3 regions of the Streptomyces sp. NPDC086766 genome follow, and region 3 is predicted to be linked to each of the others. Evidence: riboswitches for the same ligand, from Rfam matches in the RefSeq annotation. Region 3 holds a riboswitch; each other region holds the start of a gene.
The links. A riboswitch is a leader RNA that binds a small molecule or an ion and turns the genes downstream of it on or off. The one in region 3 is predicted to bind thiamine pyrophosphate.
Positions count from the first base shown of each region.

Region 1 (5,585 bases), on a different contig from region 3:
TCACCTCGACGCCGAGCTGTTCGGCGATGTCGGGGAGGGTGAGCCAGGCGGGGACGAGAGCATCGATCTTTGCGTCAATCTCGGTCACGGGATCAAGCGTGCCATCTGGGACCGACAGTCGGAAGTCAGGCCCGTCCGGCCGGGGCAGGTCCTACGCCGGCGCCGTGGGCGGCGCCCCCTCGGCGGTGGCCGTCTTCAGCGGGCGCGCGGGGTCCTCCAGCAGGGCGGGATCCATCGGCGTGCCCGCCTCGATCAGGCGTCTGCCCTGGGCGAGGTCCCGCGGACGGCCGACCGCCAGCAGGGCCACCAGGCGGCCCTCGCGCAGCCAGCACACCGTCCACGCCGGCCCGGACGGGTCGCCGCGCAGGACGGTCGTGTCGGCGGACGCGTGGTGGCCGGCGTACTGCACGAAGCGGCCGAACTGCTCGGACCAGAAGTACGGGACCGGGTCGTAGACCGCGGGGGTCTCGCCCAGGATGTTCGCCGCGACGGTGCGTGGGCCCTGCAGCGCGTTGTCCCAGTGGTGGACGAGCAGGCGCTCCCCGTAACGGCCCGAGGGGAAGGAGGCGCAGTCGCCGACCGCGTACACGTCCGGCGCGCCGGCGCGCAGGTGGTCGTCGGCCAGGACCTCGCCGTGGGCGCCCAGGGGGATGCCGGAGCCGGCCAGCCAGCCGGTGGCGGGGCGCGCGCCGATGCCGACCACGACGGCGCCCGCGGGCAGCCGCGTGCCGTCGTCGAGCAGCACCGCGCCCGGCGCCACGCGCGCCACGCGCGCCTGGGTGCGCAGCTCGGCGCCGGCGTCGGCGTACCAGGCGGCCATCGGGGCGGCCACCTCGGCGGGCAGCGCCCCGGCGAGCGGGCGGTCCGCGGCCTCGACGACCGTCACCGCGCAGCCCGCCTCGCGGGCGGCAGTAGCGAACTCGGCGCCGATCCACCCGGCCCCGACGACCACGATGTCGTGCTGCCGGGCGAGGACCGGGCGGAGCCGTTCGGCGTCGTCCAGGGTGCGCAGCAGGTGGACGCCGGGGACGCCCTCGGCGCCCGGCAGCCGGACCGGTTCGGCGCCGGTCGCCAGCACGAGCACGTCGTAGGGCACGGGACCGGCGGAGGTGTCGAGGACGTGCGCGTCGACCCGTACGGCGAGCGCCTCTCGGCCCAGCTGGAGTTCGATGCCGAGGGCCTCGAAGTCGACGTCGAAGGCGGAGTCCTCGGCCTTGCCGAGCAGGACGGCCTTGGACAGGGGCGGCCGGTCGTAGGGCTGGTGGGGCTCGGCGCCGATCAGCGTCACGGTGCCGGTGAAGCCCTGCTCGCGCAGGGCCACGGCGGTCTGCACACCGGCCATGCCCGCGCCGGCGACGACCACGCGCCGCGGCTGTGACGTGCCGTGTTCCTGCGTCTGCTCGCTCACCCGATCACCATAGACACCTGACGGAGGGTCAGTCAGGGTGCGGACGGGGTGACCTGCTGCACAGCGGGGCCCGTCACCTCTTCCACCACGCTCGTCCCGCTCCCCGGCTGCGACTCCCACTGCCAGCTCTCCTCCAACCGGACACGCCCGTCGGGCAGTTCGACCACCGTCGACACACAGTGCCCGCAGGACGTGGTCCCGTCGTGCTTGAGCTGCACGTACCGGAAGTCGAGGCGGTCCCCTTCCCGGATACCCACCAGATGGCCGCGTACGACGTCACCGCCCGCGTATTCGGCCCAGATCTCCCCGTTCCGCTCGTGGTAGGTGAACCGGGTGCGGGTGCCCACCTGGCCGGGGGCCTGGTCGGCGACGGGGGCGAGGACGAGGCCGTCGAGCGAGCGCGGCATGGGCGAAGGCTCCCTTACGAGGTCGGTGCCCGGCGGGCTAGGGTGGCCACCGTACAAGCACTCGCGGGAGCCCGGACGCACCGGGCTGAGAGGGAGGCTGGCGGCCTCCGACCGTACGAACCTGATCCGGGTCATGCCGGCGAAGGGAGGGGCTGAACGCCCATGTCGTCCTCAGGTACGCCGTCTTCGAGTACGCCGTCTTCGAGTACGCCGTCTTCGAGTACGCCGTCTTCGAGTACGTCGCCTCCGGGCACCCCGCCGCCGGGCACGTCCCCGGACATCTCACCCGCGGGCACCCCGTCGCCGGGCACGGCGTCCCCGGGCGTCCCCTCGCCGGGCACGGCGGACGTCCTGGTCGTCGGGGGCGGGATCATCGGGCTCGTGACCGCCTGGCGCGCGGCGCAGCGCGGCCTGACCGCGGCCGTGGTGGATCCCGAGCCGGGCGGCGGGGCCGCGCAGGTGGCGGCCGGGATGCTCGCCGCCGTCACCGAACTGCACCACGGCGAGCAGACCCTGCTCGGGCTGAACCTCGCCTCGGCCCGCCGCTATCCGGACTTCGCGGCCGAGCTGACCGAACTGACCGGCCTCGACCTCGGCTACCGCCGGTGCGGCACGCTCGCCGTCGCGCTGGACGCCGACGACCGGGCCCATCTGCGGGAGCTGCACGCGCTGCAGCGGCGGTCGGGCCTGGACTCCGAGTGGCTGTCGGGGCGCGAGTGCCGGCGGCTGGAGCCGATGCTCGCGCCGGGCGTGCGCGGCGGTCTGCGGGTGGACGGCGACCACCAGGTGGACCCGCGGCGGCTGGCCCGCGCCCTGGTGACCGCGTGCGAGCGGGCGGGCGTGGTCTTCCATCGCGCCTGGGCCGAGCGGCTGACCGTGGTCCGGGACCGGGCGGCGGGCTGCGTGCTGCGCGACGGCACGGTGCTGGGCGCGGGCCACGTGGTGCTCGCGGCCGGCAGCCTCAGCGGCCGGCTCGCGGGCGTGCAGGACGACGTGCTGCCGCCGGTGCGGCCGGTGAAGGGACAGGTGCTGCGGCTGACCGTGCCGAAGCGGTACGCGCCCTTCCTGAGCCGGACCGTACGGGCCGTGGTGCGCGGCGGCCAGGTCTACCTGGTGCCGCGCCTGAACGGCGAGCTGGTGGTCGGGGCGACCAGCGAGGAGCTGGGCTGGGACACCACGGTGACCGCGGGCGGTGTGTACGAGCTGCTGCGGGACGCGCACGAACTGGTGCCGGGGATCACCGAGCTGCCGCTGACGGAGACCCGGGCCGGGCTGCGTCCGGGCTCCCCCGACAACGCGCCGCTGCTCGGCCCGACCGACCTGGACGGACTGCTGCTGGCCACCGGGCACTACCGCAACGGCGTGCTGCTCACCCCGGTCACCGGGGACGTCCTGGCGCACGCCCTGGTCACCGGCGACCTGCCCGACGACGCCCGCCCCTTCAGCCCGCGCCGCTTCCGCGCCGCCGCACTCTCGGAGCAGCCCGCATGAACATCTCGGTCAACGGGGAGCCGCGCGAGGTCGCGTCCGGCACGGCTCTGGACACCGTCGTGGCGATGCTGACCGCCGCCCCCTCCGGAGTGGCCGCCGCCCTCAACGAGACCGTCGTCCCGCGCACACGGTGGTCGTCCACGGCCCTGGCCGACGGCGACCGCGTCGAAGTGCTGACCGCCGTCCAGGGAGGCTGACCCATGGCCGACGACCCCCTCGTCCTCGGCGGTACGTCCTTCGCGTCCCGGCTGATCATGGGCACCGGCGGGGCGCCCAGCCTGGAGGTGCTGGAGCGGGCGCTGGTCGCCTCCGGCACGGAGCTGACCACGGTCGCGATGCGGCGGGTGGACCCCTCCGTGCACGGATCCGTGCTGTCGGTGCTGGACCGGCTGGGCATCCGGGTGCTGCCGAACACCGCCGGTTGCTTCACCGCCGGTGAGGCGGTGCTCACGGCGCGGCTGGCGCGGGAGGCGCTGGGCACCGACCTGATCAAGCTGGAGGTCATCGCCGACGAGCGGACGCTGCTGCCGGACCCGATCGAGCTGCTGGACGCCGCCGAGACGCTGGTCGACGACGGGTTCACCGTGCTGCCGTACACGAACGACGATCCGGTGCTCGCGCGGAAGCTGGAGGACGCCGGCTGCGCGGCGATCATGCCGCTGGGATCGCCGATCGGGTCCGGGCTCGGCATCCGCAACCCGCACAACTTCCAGCTGATCGTGGAGCGGGCGCGGGTGCCGGTGATCCTCGACGCCGGCGCCGGTACGGCCTCGGACGTGACGCTCGCCATGGAGCTGGGGTGCGCGGGGGTGATGCTGGCGTCGGCGGTGACGCGGGCGCAGGAGCCGGTGCGGATGGCGGAGGCGATGCGCTGCGCGGTGGAGGCGGGCCGGCTGGCCCGGCTGGCGGGGCGCATCCCCCGGCGCTACCTCGCCGAGGCGTCGTCCCCCACGGACGGCATGGCCCGGCTGGATCCGGAGCGGCCCGCCTTCTAGCCTGCCGGGCGTCCGCCGCGGTGGGGGTCCGGGGCGGCGTGCGAAGCGTCACAGGTCGGTCGCAGTACCGCTCCTCCTTGCGGACGAGGCGGCGTGGCGTCGGTGGCGGCTCGTAGACTCACCTGCGTGGATACGACCCTTCAGGACCCATTGGTCGGGCAGGTGCTCGACGCCCGGTATCGCGTGGACGCGCGGATCGCGGTCGGCGGGATGGCCACGGTCTACCGGGCCCTGGACACCCGCCTGGACCGCGTCCTCGCGCTGAAGGTGATGCACCCGACGCTCGCGGCCGACGGCGGCTTCGTCGAGCGGTTCATCCGGGAGGCCAAGTCGGTCGCCCGGCTCGCCCACCCGAACGTGGTGCAGGTCTTCGACCAGGGCACCGACGGGTCGTACGTCTACCTGGCCATGGAGTACGTCGCGGGCTGCACCCTGCGCGACGTGCTGCGCGAGCGCGGGGCGCTGCAGCCGCGCGCCGCGCTGGACATCCTGGAGCCGGTGCTCGCGGCGCTCGGCGCCGCGCACCGGGCGGGCTTCGTGCACCGCGACATGAAGCCGGAGAACGTCCTGATAGGGGACGACGGCCGGGTCAAGGTCGCCGACTTCGGTCTGGTGCGGTCCGTGGACACCGTCACCAACACCACCGGCACCGTCCTCGGCACCGTCTCCTACCTGGCGCCGGAGCAGATCGAGCAGGGCACCGCCGACCCCCGGGTCGACGTGTACGCGTGCGGCGTCGTCCTGTACGAGATGCTGACCGGTGGCCGTCCGCACCAGGGCGAGACGCCCGCGCAGGTCCTCTACCAGCACCTGCACGCGGACGTGCCGGCGCCGTCGGCCGCCGTGCCGGGGCTGCCGTTCGAGCTGGACGCGCTGGTCGCGTCGGCCACCGCGCGCACTCCCAGCGACCGGCCGCACGACGCGGTCGCGCTGCTCGCGCACGTCCGGCAGGCGCGTGCCGCGCTCGGCCCGGAGCAGCTCGACGCGGTGCCGCCGCAGGCGCTCACCGCGGAGCACGGCAACGCCGAGGACCGTACGAGCGTGATCCCGCGCGCGCTGACGGTGCCGCGCCCGCTGACGTCCGAGGAGGGCGCGGAGGCCGCCGCACTGCACCGCACCAGCCGGCTGGAGTCTCCCGCGCCGCCCGCCCCGGCGCGGCGCACGGGCCGCCCGCGGCGCGGTCTGGTGACCCTCCTCGCCGTGGTGCTACTGGTCCTCGGGGCCGGCGCGGGGGTCTGGTACATCAACTCCGGCCAGTTCACCAAGGTCCCCCCGGTGCTGGCG
Region 1 is NZ_JBIVBI010000001.1:504,050-509,634, reverse strand. Features, by position in the region: gene ACIPM1_RS02300 (Rv2175c family DNA-binding protein) at 1-88, opposite strand, end outside; gene ACIPM1_RS02295 (NAD(P)/FAD-dependent oxidoreductase) at 152-1,408, opposite strand; gene ACIPM1_RS02290 (hypothetical protein) at 1,441-1,815, opposite strand; TPP riboswitch at 1,869-1,980, shown strand; gene ACIPM1_RS02285 (hypothetical protein) at 1,947-2,156, opposite strand; gene thiO (glycine oxidase ThiO) at 2,095-3,306, shown strand; gene thiS (sulfur carrier protein ThiS) at 3,303-3,503, shown strand; gene ACIPM1_RS02270 (thiazole synthase) at 3,507-4,301, shown strand; gene pknB (Stk1 family PASTA domain-containing Ser/Thr kinase) at 4,428-5,585, shown strand, end outside.
Region 1: another riboswitch for thiamine pyrophosphate. It lies ahead of thiO (glycine oxidase ThiO); the one in region 3 lies ahead of thiC (phosphomethylpyrimidine synthase ThiC).

Region 2 (5,585 bases), on a different contig from region 3:
GGCACGGTGGCCGCCAGGTCCGCGCCGGAGGTCACCACGGTTCTCAGCAGTTCGACCTGACGGCCGATCTCGTCGCAGTAGCGGTCGTGTGCGAGTCGTGTCATGGGCCGCACCCTACGGGCGGTCGATCAGCCGAGCACCACGATTTCGGCCGCGTCGAACTCCACGCCGACCTCGTCCCCGACCTCCGGCGCGTGCCGCAGCGCGCAGGCCGCCTCCAGCCTGGGCGCGTCGCCGGGCTGGAGGTGCACCGCGACATGGGTGCCCCGGAAGGCGCGGGCGGCGACCGTGCAGCGCAGGCCCTGGTCGGCCGGGACGAGACGGACCCCGGCGGGCCGAATCAGGAGGGTGCGTACGCCCTGCGGCGCGCCCTCGGGCACGGGCACCTTGCCCCACGGGGTGACCGCGGCCTGGCCGCCGACGGTCGCGTCGGCCACGTTGTCGAAGCCGAGGAAGCGCGCCACGAACGCGTCCGTCGGCCGCTGCCACACCTCGAGCGGCGTGCCGGACTGGGCGATCCGCCCGTCCCGCATCACCACCACCCGGTCGGCGAGCGCGAAGGCCTCGCCCTGGTCGTGGGTGACGGCGAGCACGGTAGTGCCCAACCGGCCGAACAGCTCGCGCAGTTCGACGACGAGCCGCTCCCGCAGCGAGCGGTCGAGCTGTCCGAGCGGTTCGTCGAGCATGAGCAGCCGGGGCCGGGGCGCGAGCGCCCGGGCCAGCGCCACCCGCTGCTGCTCCCCGCCGGAGAGCGCGGACACGGCCCGCGACCCGGCGCCGGGCAGCCCGACCAGCTCCAGCAACTCCCCCACACGTGCGGCCCGTTCGCTCTTCTCCGCGCCGCGCATCCGCAGCCCGAACGCGACGTTGCCGCCTACGTCCCGCTGCGGGAAGAGCTGGTGGTCCTGGAACATCAGCCCGACCTCGCGCCGGTGTGCGGGCACTCCGGCCTGGTCCCGTCCGTCGAGCAGCACCCGGCCGGAGTCCAGCGGCTGCAGCCCGGCCACCGCCCGCAACAGCGTGGACTTGCCGCTGCCGCTGGGACCGAGGACGCACACGATCTCGTGCTGTGCGACATCGAGGTCGACGGCGTCCAGGACCGGCCGCCCGCCGAGGCGGACGGTCGCGGCGGCCAGGCTCAGCAGCATCTAGAACTCCCCGCTCCGGTCGGTGCGCAGCCGCTCCAGGACGAGCAGCGCGGCCGCGCACACCACCATCAGAATCGTCGACAGGGCCATCGCCTGGCCGTAGTTGAGGTCGCCGGGCCGTGCGAGCAGCCGGGCCACGGCGACCGGCAGGGTCGGGTTGTCGGGCCGCGCGATGAACACGGTCGCCCCGAACTCGCCGAGCGACACCGCGAAGGCGAACCCGGCGGCGATCAGCAGCGCCCGGCGCACCATCGGCAGGTCCACCTCGCGCCACACCCGCCACGGCGACGCCCCGAGCACGGCCGCCGCCTCCCGCAGCCGCGCGTCCACCGCCCGCAGCACCGGCAGCATGGTCCGGACCACGAAGGGGACGCCGACCAGGGCCTGGGCGAGCGGCACCAGGATCCAGGAGGACCTCAGATCCAGCGGCGGCTCGTCCAGGGCGATCAGGAACCCGAAACCGACGGTCACCGCGGACACCCCGAGCGGCAGCATCAGCAGCGCGTCGAACCCGCGGCCGATCCGGCCGGCGTCCCGGCGGGTGAGCGCGGCGGCGGCGAGCGCCCCGATCAGCACGGCGATGGCGGTGGCGGCGACCGCGTAGGACAGGGAGGTGCCGATGGCGGTGACCGGCGCCACCAGGAAGGTGCCGCCGTCCGCGTCGGTCAGCGCCCGGTAGTAACCGAGGCCGGGCGCCTGGAGCGACCGCTGCACGAGCACGGCCAGTGGCAGCAGAAGCAGCACCACGACGGTCCCGAGGACGCCCGCGAGGAGCGCCCACTGACCGGCACCGCGCGGCCGGCGCGCGGTCACGGACGCGTCGACGAGCTTCAGGGCCGCCTCCCGCCGCCGTACGGTCCGGGCGTGCGCGGCGAGGATCGCGCCGACCGCCAGGAACTGGACGACGGTGAGGACGGCTGCGGTGGACAGGTCGAAGATCTCGGAGGTCTGCCGGTAGATCTCCACTTCCAGGGTGGAGAAGGTGGGTCCGCCGAGGATCTGCACCACGCCGAAGGAGGTGAAGGTGAACAGGAAGACCATGAGCGCGGCGGCGGCGACCGCGGGCGCGAGGGCGGGCAGGGTGACCTTGCGCCAGGCCCGCAGCGGTGAGGCGCCGAGCATCCGGGCGGCCTCCTCCTGCCGCGGGTCGAGCTGGGCCCACAGACCGCCCACGGTCCGTACGACCACGGCGTAGTTGAAGAAGACGTGCGCCAGCAGGATCGCCCAGACCGTGGTGTCCAGCCGTACGCCCCACAGCTGGTCGAGGAGCCCGCCGCGCCCGACCAGGGCGAGGAAGGCGGTGCCCACGACGACCGTGGGCAGCACGAAGGGCACGGTGACCACCGCGCGCAGAACCTGCCGGCCGGGGAAGTCGAGGCGGGCGAAGACGTACGCGCCGGGCAGCGCGACCAGCAGGGTGAGCGCGGTGGAGGCGCACGCCTGCCAGGTGGTGAACCACAGCACGTGCCGGATGTCGGGCTGCCCGAGCACGTCCACGAGCCGCCCGAAGCGCCAGGCGCCGTCGACCCGGAGGCCGCGCCGGACGATCGCGGCCACCGGGTAGGCGAAGAACAGCGCGAAGAACGCGACGGGCACGGCCATGAGGCCGAACCGCGCCGCGTTCCCCGTACGCATCGGCGCACGGCCCTCGCGCGGGGTCACTTCAGTACGAGCGACGTCCACGACTTGACCCACTGGTCACGGTTGGCGGCGATCTTGCCCGGGGCCATGGTCTCGGGGGCCTTGGCCGGCGGGCCGTACTGGGTGAACTCGGCGGGCACCTTCGCGCCGCCGATCACGGGGTAGACGAACATGTTCAGCGGCATGTCCTCCTGGAACCTCTTGGAGATCAGGAAGTCGACGAGCGCCTTGCCGCCCTTGCTGTTCCTCGCGTTGCTCAGCAGCCCGGCGAACTCGATCTGCCGGAAGCAGGTGCCGGTGGCGACCCCGGTCGGGGCGGTCTTGGGCCGGGGGTCGGCGAAGACGACCTCGGCGGGCGGGGAGGAGGCGTAGGAGACGACGAGCGGCCGGTCGCCCTTGGCCTTCCGGCCGCCCGCGGAGCCGGAGAACTCCTCGTTGTAGGCCTGCTCCCAGCCGTCGACCACCTTGACGCCGTTGGCCTTGAGCTTCTTCCAGTAGCCGGACCAGCCGCCGTCGCCGTACTTCGCGGCGCTGCCGAGCAGGAAGCCGAGGCCGGGCGAGGAGGTGGCGGCGTTCTCGGTGACGAGGAGGTTCTTGTACGCCGGCTTGGCCAGGTCGTCGAAGGACTGCGGCGGGGTCAGCTTGTGCTTGCCGAACCACTCCTTGTCGTAGTTGACGCAGATGTCGCCGTAGTCGATCGGGGTGACGCGGTGCTTGGCCCCGTCGAGCTGGTAGGCGGCGCCGACCTGGTCGAGTCCCTTGGCCCGGTACGGCTGGAACAGCCCGTTGTCGAGGGCGCGGGACAACAGGGTGTTGTCGACGCCGAAGAAGACGTCGCCCTGCGGGTTGTCCTTGGTGAGGACAGCCTTGTTGACGGCCTGTCCGGCGTCGCCGTCCTTGAGGACCCTGACCTTGTACCCGGACTGCTTCTCGAACTCCTTGAGGACGTTCTTCGACACGGCCCACGCGTCGTGGCTGACCAGGGTCACGGTCTTGGTGTCGCCGCCGCTGCCGCCCGCGGAACCGTTCGACGATCCGCACGCGGACAGCGTGACGAGGCCGAGCCCGACGGCCACGGCCACGAAGGTCTTGGTGTGCACTGGATTTTCCTCCTGGGGTTGGCCAGGAAGAGACGCGGCCCTGCCCGGGTCCGGCGGACGGGGTCCGCGGGTTCCCGGGCAGGGCGCAACAGCTCGAGTGAAGACCGATCTCCCTACCCAGAATGACCTGGGCGAGGTTCGGAGGGTCTGCGGCCCGATTGCCGCACTCTCAGCGCTGTGGCGCTCCCCTGTCGGAATATGAAGATGTTGATATATGGACGGCCTCAGACTACCGCCCGTCTCCCTCCCGGAGGCACGCCCGGTCCCGTCTCAGTCGGAACCACCGCTCCCGCCCGGTGGCACATCTGGTCCGTCCCGGTGGCAGCCGCCCGGCCGCTACCTCTCCGTGGCGGCGAGCTGCCCGCACGCCCCGTCGATCTCCTGGCCCCGGGTGTCCCGGATGGTGACCGGTACACCGTGGGCGGCGATCGCCTCGACGAAGGCCTTCTCGTCCTCGGGCCGGGACGCGGTCCACTTGGAGCCCGGAGTCGGGTTCAGCGGGATGAGGTTGACGTGCACCGGCTTGCCCTTGAGCAGCCGTCCGAGCCGGTCCCCGCGCCACGCCTGGTCGTTGATGTCCCGGATCAGCGCGTACTCGATGGACAGCCGGCGCCCGGACCTGGCCGCGTACTCGAACCCGGCGTCCAGCACCTCGCGCACCTTCCACCGGGTGTTCACCGGTACGAGGGTGTCGCGCAGTTCGTCGTCCGGCGCGTGCAGGGAGATGGCCAGGCGGCACTTGAAGCCCTCGTCGGCGAACCGGTGGATGGCCGGGACGAGACCGACGGTGGACACGGTGATCCCGCGCTGCGACAGGCCCAGCCCGTCCGGCTCGGGGTCGGTCAGGGCCCGGATGGATCCGACGACTCGCCGGTAGTTGGCGAGCGGCTCGCCCATGCCCATGAAGACGATGTTGGACAGCCGCGCGGGGCCTCCGGGAACCTCGCCGTCGCGCAGGGCGCGCATCCCGTCCACGATCTGGTGCACGATCTCGGCGGTGGACAGATTGCGGTCCAGACCGGCCTGGCCGGTGGCGCAGAACGGGCAGTTCATACCGCAGCCGGCCTGCGAGCTGATGCACATGGTCACCCGGTCCGGGTAGCGCATGAGCACCGACTCCACGAGGGTGCCGTCGAACAGCCGCCACAGCGTCTTGCGTGTGGTGCCCTGGTCGGTCGACAGGTGCCGCACCACCGTCATCAGGTCCGGCAGCAGCGCCTCCCGCAGCTTGGCGCGCGAGCCGGCGGGGATGTCGGTCCACTGCTCCGGGTCGTGCGCGTACCGCGCGAAGTAGTGCTGCGAGAGCTGCTTGGCACGGAACGGCTTCTCGCCGATCGCGGCGACGGCCTCCTTGCGTTCGGCAGGAGTGAGGTCGGCAAGGTGCCGCGGCGGCTTCTGGGCTCCGCGCGGGGCGACGAAAGTGAGTTCTCCGGGCTTAGGCATGGCGGTACCAGTGTCGCAGATCCAATCGGGTGACCTGCGGCTGTCGGGCCGGGCACCTGTCGCCGGCGGTCGTCACCGGTCGTCACCGAGCGACCTCGGACGGCCCAGAGACGGCCCAGGAATGATCACCGTCCGCTGCTCACCACTCATCGAGCCGGACCCTGACCTGGTGGTTGGGGGCAGCGTGCCGGCAGAGCTGTCTGGAATCACTGTGAGGCGTTGGCGAGGAACGAGAGAACTCTGGGCCAGCCCT
Region 2 is NZ_JBIVBI010000016.1:55,816-61,400, forward strand. Features, by position in the region: gene ACIPM1_RS26355 (maleylpyruvate isomerase family mycothiol-dependent enzyme) at 1-104, opposite strand, end outside; gene ACIPM1_RS26360 (ABC transporter ATP-binding protein) at 129-1,148, opposite strand; gene ACIPM1_RS26365 (ABC transporter permease) at 1,149-2,783, opposite strand; gene ACIPM1_RS26370 (thiamine ABC transporter substrate-binding protein) at 2,807-3,889, opposite strand; TPP riboswitch at 3,982-4,089, opposite strand; gene rlmN (23S rRNA (adenine(2503)-C(2))-methyltransferase RlmN) at 4,226-5,332, opposite strand; gene ACIPM1_RS26380 (acyl-CoA thioesterase/bile acid-CoA:amino acid N-acyltransferase family protein) at 5,539-5,585, opposite strand, start outside.
Region 2: another riboswitch for thiamine pyrophosphate. It lies ahead of ACIPM1_RS26370 (thiamine ABC transporter substrate-binding protein); the one in region 3 lies ahead of thiC (phosphomethylpyrimidine synthase ThiC).

Region 3 (5,585 bases):
GGCGGACTGATCTACGTCGTGCGGAAGTTCACGTCGAGTTCGTCGTCGCGCAGCGACTGGTGAGCGGGGCGCGCGTGGAGCGGTGAGCGCGGCGCGGGGGCGACCGGCCGGTGCGGGTCGCGCGGCGGCCGCAGGGCACGTGGGGGGAACGCCGGTGGCCGGTAACAGGAATCGCGTGTTCCCTCGCGGGAGGGAAGTTTGCCGGACGGGCCGTCCGCGAGCGGTGGCGGGCGGATAGGGTCCGAAAATCGACGCGGGGGTCGGTCCCCCGCGGGCGGCGCACACCCCCTTCCCGTGTCCCCCGCACGGGATGCCCCCTCGCGCTTCGGGAGTGACCCCTTGGCCACTGTTGACACCGCACCCGCAGAACCGCACGCGCCCCGGATGCCGTCCCACTCCACGGCGCTCCCCGCGCAGCCGCGCTCCGCGGCCCCCGTGGAGCGGCCGAGCCCCAGCGTCCCGGAGCAGCAGCACTCCCAGACCCTCATCGGATCCGTGCAGCGCGCGATGCGCCTGCTGGAGACGGTCGCCCGGCACGAGCACGGCGCGCCCGCCAAGCAGCTGGCCCGCGAGACCGGACTGGCGCTTCCCACGGCCTACCACCTGCTGCGCACCCTCGTCCACGAGGGCTATCTGTACCGGGACAAGGGCCTGTTCTTCCTCGGCGACGCCGCCGAACGGCTGAGCAGCAGCGGAGCGGCGCAGAAACGTCGCAGCACGGTCGTCGACGCGCTCGCGCACTGGCGCGATGCGATCGGGGCCCCGGTGTACTACGCGATGTACCGCGACGGCGAGATCGAGATCGTGTGCGTCTCCGACAGCCCGGGCAGTCCCGCGGTCGAGGAATGGGCCGACTTCCGTGAGACCGGGCACGCGCACGCGATCGGTCAGTGCCTGCTCTCGCAACTGGACGACGGCGCCCGCCGGGACCATCTCGACCGCTACCCCGTGCAGTCCCTCACCCCGTACACGGTTCGGGACGATCACGCTCTTTTGCGGCGTCTGGAACGGATGTGCCGAATGGAACCGGTGACCGAGCGTCAGGAGTACGCGCTGGGTACGGTTTGTGCGGCGGTCCCGATCACGGTGGGCACCACGGCGGCCACGATGGCCCTCTCCCTCCCCGCCCACCAGGCCTCCCGCCTGCTGCCCGCGGCCCGGCAGCTGCAGGGCGAGGTGAGCCGGAGGATCGGCTCCCTGGCACTCTCTATCAGCATCTGAAAACTCACTCCTTGTGATCTGCCGTGCACGTTCAGCAAGATGCACCCAGTGTGACGGGGACGATTCCCGGCCAGTCGACGGCAGATGACGGGGTAGCGATGCGCGAGTCCGTACAGGCAGAGGTCATGATGAGCTTTCTCGTGTCCGAGGAGCTCTCCTTCCGCATCCCGGTGGAGCTGCGGTACGAGACCTGCGATCCCTATGCCGTGCGGCTGACCTTCCATCTGCCCGGGGACGCACCGGTGACCTGGGCCTTCGGGCGCGAGCTGCTGATCGACGGGGTGGGCACGCCGTGCGGCGACGGCGACGTGCGGATCTCGCCCGCCGACAACGAGGCGCTCAGCGAGGTCCTGATCCGGCTGCAGGTCGGCGGCGACCGGGCGCTGTTCCGTTCCTCGGCGGCCCCGCTCGTGGCCTTCCTCGACCGCACGGACAAGCTGGTGCCGCTCGGGCAGGAGGGCGCGCTGGGGGACTTCGACGCCCATCTCGACGAGGCCCTGGACCGCATCCTGGCGGAGGAACAGAGCGCGGGCTGAGCTAGGGCCGTCGGGGCGCTGTTGCCGTAACGCTTCACCGCTCCCGAGGGCGTTCGCCGCATCTCCCGCGGCCTCGCCGGCGACAGCGCCTGCGGTCCGCGCCCCCACCCCTCACCGTGGCCGTGGTCCGGCCCGAGGCGCCGCCTCAGCGCCTGCGGCGTCGTCCCCGTCCGCCGCGCGCCGGGGCCGGCTGCGCGGCCGGTGCCGGGGCCGGGTCGGCTCCCGGGCGGTCGGCCGAGACCACGAGGGCGGCGAGGGCCGTGGTGACCGGGACCGAGGCCACCAGGCCGATCGAGCCCACCAGCGTGCGCACGATCTCCTCCGCGACCAGTTCGCTGGTGGCGACCGTCCCCACGCTGCTCTGCGCGACGGAGAAGAGCAGCAACAGCGGGAGCGCGGCGCCCGCGTACGCGAGGACCAGTGTGTTGACGACCGACGCGATGTGGTCGCGTCCGATGCGGATGCCCGCCCGGTACAGGCCTCGCCAGCCCATCGCGGGGTTGGCCTCGTGCAGCTCCCAGACCGCCGACGTCTGCGTCACCGTCACGTCGTCCAGCACACCGAGCGAGCCGATGATGACGCCGGCGAGCAGCAGACCGCTCATGTCGATCGACGGATAGAGGCCGTGGATGAGGCCGGTGTTGTCGTCCGTGTTGCCGGTGAGTGCGGCCCAGCCGATGAACAGCGAGCCCAGGACGCCGATCAGCACCAGAGATATCAGGGTGCCCAGCACCGCGACCGACGTGCGCGCGGACAGGCCGTGGCACAGGTAGAGGGCGATCAGCATGATGGCGCTCGAACCGACGACCGCCACGACCAGGGGGTTCGAGCCCTCCAGGATCGCCGGCAGGACGAAGAAGTTCAGCACCAGGAAGCTGATGGCCAGCGCGACCAGCGCCATGACGCCCCGCATCCGCCCGACGACCACGACGGCGAGTGCGAAGATGCCGGCCAGGAGGCCCATGGGGAAGCGCCGGTCGACATCGGTGACCGAGTACTGGAGATCCTTCGGCGCCGAGGGCTCGTAGGCGACGACGACCTTCTGGCCCTCGTGCAACTGCCGTGACTGGTCCGGCTGGACGAACTCGGTGAACGTACGGCCCGTGTCGGAGCCGGTGTCGACCCGGACCGTGGCCTTCTTGCAGGTGCCGGATGCCTGCTCCGGCGCGGAGGAGCTTCCGGCAGCGGAGGGATCTCCGGCGGGGGCGCCGGCCGAGGCGTTCACCCCCTTGCAGCTGACCGCGATCACCTGGGTGACGGTGGCCTGCTGGCTCTGCCGGTCGAAGCCGACGCCGGTGCGCTCGTGCGCGGGGGCGCCGCCGGGCCAGAGCACCGCGAGCCCGACGGCCACCGCGACGGCGAACGGGATCAGGACCGCCGCGATCACCTTGCGCAGGTGCTTCGAGACGGGCGTGGCGGGCCCATGGCTGTGAGCGTGCCCGTGACCGTGTCCCTGCACGTGCTCGTGGCCCTGTCCGGACCCGTGCCCGTGCCCATGGCCCTGCTCCTGCCCGGGGCCCGGTCTGCCTCGTGGTTCTGGCGGTGGATAGGGGGACTGCTGTGTCGTGGTCACCGCCAGATCATCGCAAGAACGGCAGAGGCCCACTGTTCACCGCGCCACAAGGGGCGCTAGCGTGGAGGCACCTTTGCACACGCGGGAGCTCGGAGCACCGGGCTGAGAGGGCGCTGACCTCCGTATTCGCGATGTTTCACGTGGAACGAGAGATGTTTCACGCGGAACGTCGACAGACGGAAGCCGCTGCGTCGACCGCCGAACCTGTTACCGGGTAATGCCGGCGTAGGGAGTAGGTCTCATGACCCACAAGGACGCACGCACGCCTGCCTCCACGCAGATCTCCAGCGACGGGGAGGCCGGGAAGTCCATCGGCTGGCACAAGGCGTATGTCGAGGGCTCGCGCCCCGATCTGCGGGTGCCGGTCCGTCAGGTGCACCTCACCAACGGGAAGTCGGTCACGCTGTACGACACGTCGGGCCCGTACACCGATCCACTCGTCGACACCGATGTCCGCAGGGGCCTGCCGCCGCTGCGGGAGAACTGGATCGTCGCCCGCGGTGACACCGAGGAGTACGCGGGCCGACCCGTCCGCCCCGAGGACGACGGGATCAAGCACACCTCGCCGCGCGGGGGCCTGCGCAACCTCGACGCGGTGTTCCCGGGGCGGCCGCGCCAGCCGCGCCGGGGACGCGACGGCCAGGCGGTCACGCAACTCGCGTACGCGCGCCGGGGCGAGATCACGCCCGAGATGGAGTATGTGGCTCTCCGCGAGAACGTCGCTCCGGAAGTGGTCCGGGAGGAGATCGCGGCGGGCCGCGCCGTGCTGCCGGCCAACGTCAACCACCCGGAGATCGAGCCGATGATCATCGGCAAGCGGTTCCTGGTGAAGGTCAACGCCAACATCGGCAACTCCGCGGTCACGTCCTCCATCGAGGAGGAGGTGGAGAAGATGACCTGGGCGACCCGGTGGGGCGCGGACACGGTCATGGACCTCTCCACCGGCCGCAACATCCACACCACCCGCGAGTGGGTGCTGCGCAACTCCCCCGTCCCCATCGGCACGGTGCCGCTCTACCAGGCCCTGGAGAAGGTCGACGGCAGGGCCGAGGAACTGACCTGGGACATCTACAAGGACACCGTCGTCGAGCAGGCCGAGCAGGGCGTGGACTACATGACGGTCCACGCCGGCGTACGCCTCGCCTACGTGCCGCTGACGGCGAACCGCAAGACCGGCATCGTCTCGCGCGGCGGCTCGATCATGGCGGCCTGGTGCCTCGCGCACCACAAGGAGTCGTTCCTCTACGAGAACTTCGAGGAACTCTGCGAGATCCTCGCCGCCTACGACGTCACCTACTCGCTGGGCGACGGACTGCGTCCCGGCTCCATCGCCGACGCCAACGACGAGGCGCAGTTCGCGGAGTTGCGCACGCTCGGGGAACTCAACACGATCGCCAAGCGTTTCCACGTACAGACCATGATCGAGGGCCCGGGACACGTCCCGATGCACAAGATCAAGGAGAACATCGACCTTCAGCAGGAGATCTGCGATGAGGCTCCGTTCTATACGCTCGGCCCGCTGACCACGGACGTCGCGCCGGCGTACGACCACATCACCTCGGGCATCGGCGCCGCGATGATCGCCTGGTGGGGCACGGCCATGCTGTGCTATGTCACGCCCAAGGAGCACCTGGGCCTGCCCAACCGCGACGACGTCAAGACCGGGGTCATCACCTACAAGATCGCCGCCCACGCGGCCGACCTCGCCAAGGGCCACCCCGGGGCGCAGGAGTGGGACGACGCACTGTCCGACGCCCGCTTCGAGTTCCGGTGGGAGGACCAGTTCAACCTGGCCCTCGACCCGGACACGGCACGGGAGTTCCACGACGAGACCCTCCCCGCGGAACCGGCCAAGACGGCCCACTTCTGCTCGATGTGCGGGCCGAAGTTCTGCTCGATGAAGATCTCGCAGGACATCCGCCGCGAACACGGAACCGATCAGGCGGAGATCGAGAAGGGCATGGCCCAGAAGTCCAAGGAGTTCGCGGAGGCGGGGAACCGGGTCTACCTGCCCATCACGGACTGACGTCCCAAGGTTCCACCGCGGGTGCGTGTTCCGCCCGCCCCATGCCCTGTGCCCGGCCGCATCGGCCGGAGCACGGGGCGCGGAGCGCGGGTCCCGGGGAGCCGGTGTCGTAACGGAAGGGGTACGACGGTATTCGGTGGGGAGCGTGATCTCTACTGTCGGGGGCGTGGGTGGGATCGATGTTGCCAATGGAGTGGCCGGCGCCGTCATCGGCATGTTGTTCGCGGTG
Region 3 is NZ_JBIVBI010000005.1:432,989-438,573, forward strand. Features, by position in the region: gene ACIPM1_RS12605 (DUF5326 family protein) at 1-63, shown strand, start outside; gene ACIPM1_RS12610 (helix-turn-helix domain-containing protein) at 340-1,221, shown strand; gene ACIPM1_RS12615 (SsgA family sporulation/cell division regulator) at 1,320-1,757, shown strand; gene ACIPM1_RS12620 (YibE/F family protein) at 1,903-3,330, opposite strand; TPP riboswitch at 3,402-3,579, shown strand; gene thiC (phosphomethylpyrimidine synthase ThiC) at 3,572-5,356, shown strand; gene ACIPM1_RS12630 (hypothetical protein) at 5,523-5,585, shown strand, end outside.